DNA from 2 places in the Desulfotomaculum sp. OF05-3 genome. Region 2 is predicted to be linked to the other one. Evidence: riboswitches for the same ligand, from Rfam matches in the RefSeq annotation. Region 2 holds a riboswitch; the other holds the start of a gene.
What was found. A riboswitch is a leader RNA that binds a small molecule or an ion and turns the genes downstream of it on or off. The one in region 2 is predicted to bind cobalamin.

Region 1: linked by a shared signal. The riboswitch ahead of DXA87_RS10690 (sirohydrochlorin cobaltochelatase) and the one ahead of DXA87_RS13245 (ABC transporter substrate-binding protein) in region 2 are both predicted to bind cobalamin.

Annotation. Positions count from the first base shown of each region.
Region 1 is NZ_QWGO01000018.1:26,522-28,929, reverse strand. It holds gene DXA87_RS10695 (chloride channel protein) at 1-918, shown strand, start outside; cobalamin riboswitch at 1,085-1,282, shown strand; gene DXA87_RS10690 (sirohydrochlorin cobaltochelatase) at 1,337-2,362, shown strand.
Region 2 is NZ_QWGO01000027.1:35,521-37,928, forward strand. It holds gene DXA87_RS13245 (ABC transporter substrate-binding protein) at 1-1,141, opposite strand, end outside; cobalamin riboswitch at 1,389-1,641, opposite strand; gene DXA87_RS13250 (M20 family metallopeptidase) at 1,821-2,408, opposite strand, start outside.

The DNA.
Region 1 (2,408 bases), on a different contig from region 2:
GTAGGTGCTTCCGCCGGAAAAGAGGGAGCGGCCTTACAGATCGGCGGATGCATCGGAAATTATTTCGGCGATGTGTTCCATATGGATGAGAGAGATAAGAAAGTCATGATCATGAGCGGCATGAGCGGCTGCTTTGGTGCGATCTTCGGGACGCCGCTTGCGGCAGCCATGTTCGGAATTGAGGTCATCAGCATTGGTGTCGCCTACTACGCGGCTCTCGTTCCCTGCGTATTTGCTTCCTTTATCGGGGCGCAGATTTCAGGAGCTCTCGGTCTTCACGGCGAATCTTTCCCGATCCTTCATATTCCGGAGTTTTCTCTTGTTCCGGCGCTCTACACCGTTGGTCTTGGTCTTACCTGCGCTCTTTTAAGTGTCTGCTTCTGCATCCTGCTCCATGAGACTCAGCATCTCTATAAAAATAAGATCGGGAATGTCTATGTGCGGATCCTTGTTGCGGCAGGACTTTCCATCGCGCTGGCACTTATCTTCGGACGGGATTACTGCGGAGCCGGATTCAACCTTGTTGAGAAAGCAGTTGACGGGGAATCAGCATATCTTGGATTTTTGTTGAAAATGATCTTCACGGCAGTCGCCCTGGGCGGCGGATTTAAAGGCGGAGAGATTGTTCCAACACTGGCGGTGGGAGCTTCCTTCGGATGCACCTTCGGACTGCTCACAGGCTTCGAACCGTCCCTCTGTGCGGCAGCAGGAATGCTCGCTACCTTTGTCGGTGTCACAAACTGCCCGATCGCGACTATGTTCCTGGGATTCGAGCTATTTGGCTTTGAGGCAATGCCGTACTTTGCGGTGGCGGTCGCCATCAGCTTTACGCTGTCGGGATATTATGGTCTCTACAGCGGACAGAAGTTTACATACTCCAAGACGAAGGCGGAGTTTATTAACCGGAAGGCGCACTAAAGGTATCAGACCGTGCTTTAGCACATCAGCAGTCAGGTATTACGGAAATACTCCTCGGGTTTCAAGGGTTTTCTGTGATATCCGATTGCTTTTTTATTGCGGAGATGTTATGATAATCGTTACAGGTCCATATACATGCGGTGCTGTCATGAACCACCGGGCTGTTGTTTTATCCATATGCCCAGGCGTCATGAGAGTTAAAAGGGAAACAGGTCAAAAGCCTGCGCGAGCCCGTCACTGTAGATCCGGAGTACATGAGCATTGTCCGTCACAAACGGACAGTCACTGGCAGTTTCTGCTGGGAAGGCGTCTCATATGCGATGATGGATGAGCCAGGAAACCTGCCGGATGTCTGCTGGGAGAAAAAAGAACCAGGCTGGGACCTGAAAATTCATTTTTCAAGCGAGGAGAAGAGTAAATGAGAAAAGCAAACCTTTATGCCGTTATGACAGCGGCAGCCGTATCCATGGCAATCCTTTCCGGATGCTCCGGAAGCCAGACAGCAGCAACAACTGCTGCAGAGACTACTACAGTCGCAGAGACAACCGCGGAGGAAACTACAGCAGAAGCGACAGAGGCTGAAGAAGAGGACGAAGAGAATTACGATACAGGAGATGCTTCCATGGATAACACAAGAAATCAGGATGAGATCGGCGAGAATGAACTTCTTGTAGTAAGCTTTGGTACAAGCTATAATGACAGCCGCAGACTGACAGTCGGCGCTATCGAGAACGCCATCGAGAACGCATTCCCGGACTATTCCGTTAGAAGAGGTTTCACAAGCCAGATCATCATTGACCATGTAAAGAAAAGAGACAATATTGCGATCGATAACGTGACAGAGGCTTTAAACCGTGCCATCGACAACGGTGTCAAGAATCTTGTTGTACAGCCGACCCACCTTATGAATGGTCTTGAGTACACAGATCTTGTAAATGAGTTAGCAGAAAACTCCGATGCCTTCGAGCATGTTGCTGTCGGCGAGCCGCTTTTAACTTCCGACGATGACTTCAAGACTGTGATCTCCGCAATCACAGACGCAACAAAGGAGTATGATGACGGCGAGACAGCGATCTGCTTCATGGGCCATGGCACAGAGGCCGATTCCAACGCTGTTTACCAGAAAATGCAGGATATGTTAAAGGAAGAGGGCTTTGACAACTACTATGTAGGTACTGTTGAGGCAACTCCGTCCTGTGAGGATGTTATTGCACAGGTAAAAGAGGGCTCCTACAAGAAGGTCGTTTTAGAGCCGCTTATGATCGTAGCTGGTGACCATGCGAACAACGATATGGCCGGTGACGATGACGATTCCTGGAAGAGCCAGTTTGAGGCTGCAGGTTATGAGGTTACCTGCCTTGTAAGAGGACTCGGTGAACTCGAGCCGATCCAGCAGCTCTTTGTGCAGCATGCCCAGGCTGCCGTTGACAGTCTCGCAAAATAAGATAGCTCACTATGGGCGGTCGATGATTCGACCGCCTTTTTCTGAT
Region 2 (2,408 bases):
CGAGAACCTCTTTTGCGAGGGCTTTTGCCTGCTCCATGTCATAAGTTCCCTGAATATCCAGATGGAATGTAGACTGGGTGCTCAAGAAGGAGTATGCCGGCTGTAAAAGTCCGCCATAGATCACGCTGCAGATGCTGTCGCGGTCTGTTGCGAGGTTGAATGCCTCTCTCATCCGCTTGTCCGCAAGGTACTCATTTTTATCGTTGAACATGATATACTCGGTCATATGGCTCGGAGTGCTGTCCATCTCGAAGCTGGAGTCTGTGTCGCAGAGGTTCTTTGCAGCGTCCATGGTGATCGCGCCGTTGTCCGCAAGTCCCATAACTTCACCGGATTTTAATGCGGATACACGTGTCTCTGCATCCGGGATGCAGCGGATCTTGAAGGTCTTTACCTTGCCGTTTTCACCGTAGTAATTGTCGTTTCTTTCAAGTGTCACATACTCGGACTCTACATGGTCAACGATCTTGTACGGGCCTGTACCGATCGCGTAGTCGGAGATCACGCCTGTCTCCTCGTCGAAGCAGTTCGGGCTGTACATCGGGCTGCCATAGTCGGAAAGGACATACTCAAGCGTTGTGATCGGCTGTGTGAAGGTGAATTTTACGGTGAAATCATCGACTTTTTCCATCTTATCGAGGTTCGGGAGAGATTTCTCGATACTGAGTGTCGTATATGTGGAGGTAATTCCATGACCCCAACGCTCGATATTCTTTAAGCATACATCAGCATCAAACTGGACACCGTCTGTAAAATACGCGTCATCCCGCAGGTTGAATGTCCACTCAGTACAGTCATCGTTGTGCTCCCAGGATTTTGCGAGCCACGGATCGATCACGCCGCCGTTGTTTGCCGTGAGCGCTTCCCATACATAAGCGCCTTCCCAACAGTAGTAAGCGTCTCCGCTTCCCTGTACAGCGTCACGCGGAGTCGCAATAACGACCTCATCTGTCTCGTTTTTCTCTGTGTCTTCCGCTGCCTCGGCTGCTGTTGTTTCCTCCGCTGCACTTGTCGCTGCCGCTGCAATTGTCTCTGTCTTTTCTGTCTCTGCCGCACTGTTGTTCGCGCTGTTTCCGCATCCTGAGATTACGGATGCCGCCATTGCTGCCGCTAAGAGCAGACTTGCATGTTTCTTCTTCATGTTCTCCTCCAGGTTGTGTAAATATTGAATTGTTTTGCCTCCCGGCCTATCCTTATCTGTAACGGACCCGGTAACTGTACAGGGCTGATGGATAGCTGTATTTTATTTATAACTTCGGAGTTGGTATGGAGATGTTCCATCTGAGAATTTTCAAATACCGAAATGCATATGCATCAGAAAAAGATGTCCGTTGGAATCAGCCGACATATAAACGGTACGATCAATGCCTCGTGACCTGGAAATTTTCTTCCTGTACCAGCAGTCCGGCAGGTTTCCTGACTTACAGATCATCACACAAAACCGCCTTCCCAAAGCTTTCACGACAGTTTATCCAACTGTCCTTCTTCCTCAGTGACCGCGCTTTCGCGCATGGTCTTGTATTCCCTGCTCACAGTGACGAGATCGTACAGGTCTTCCACCTGTTTCCCTTTTACCTGCTGTCCGCCTGTTCTCATGAACTTTTTCACAGCGGCAGCAGCACCGGATGCCTCTTCGATTGTTATGGGAGATATTTTAACATCCTGGTAATTATAATGCAAGGGAGCAATTTAAAATAAAGAATGACGCTGGCCGCTTTCGGTTACTGTTTGCGTAAAGCATGAACAGTAACCGCTTTCGGAAAAATATAAGAAAAACAGGAGTAGAATCCTCATAATCCTACTCCTGCCTCATATATCGCCTATTCTTTTGTCAGATACTCCAACGCTGTCATCGCCATTGCTCTTGTACAGAGCTTGATATAGCGCTCGTCGATACAGAATCCCGGACTGTGTTTTGGAGAATTTCCACCGACACCGACCCATATCATGCAGGACGGAGCTTTCTGGGAATAGAATCCAAAATCCTCAGCACCTAAAAGCGGATGTTCTCCGGTAATCAGCCAATCTTCCGGTTTTCCGTCCCCGAGATCCACATGGATAATGTCCTCATATTTGCGGAAGGTGGCCGCTACAAAATCAGAGAACTTCTCATCGTTGTAGACTGCCGCGTAACCGGCACGGAATGCCAGATCACAGCTTCCCCCCATAGACTCGGCGATTCCATTGGAGATCGTCTCAATTTTTTTCATCATCGCTTCTCTGGACTCCTTTGAGAGATTTCTCAGCATGACGCCCAGCGTCACTTCATCCGCAATGATGTTCGGCGCTGTTCCACCGTGGATCATTCCCACATTTAAGGTCGCCCGATCCATCGGAGAAAGATTTCTGGAAATGATTCCATGGAGCGCTGTGACAATGGACGCGGCAATGTATACAGCATCCACACC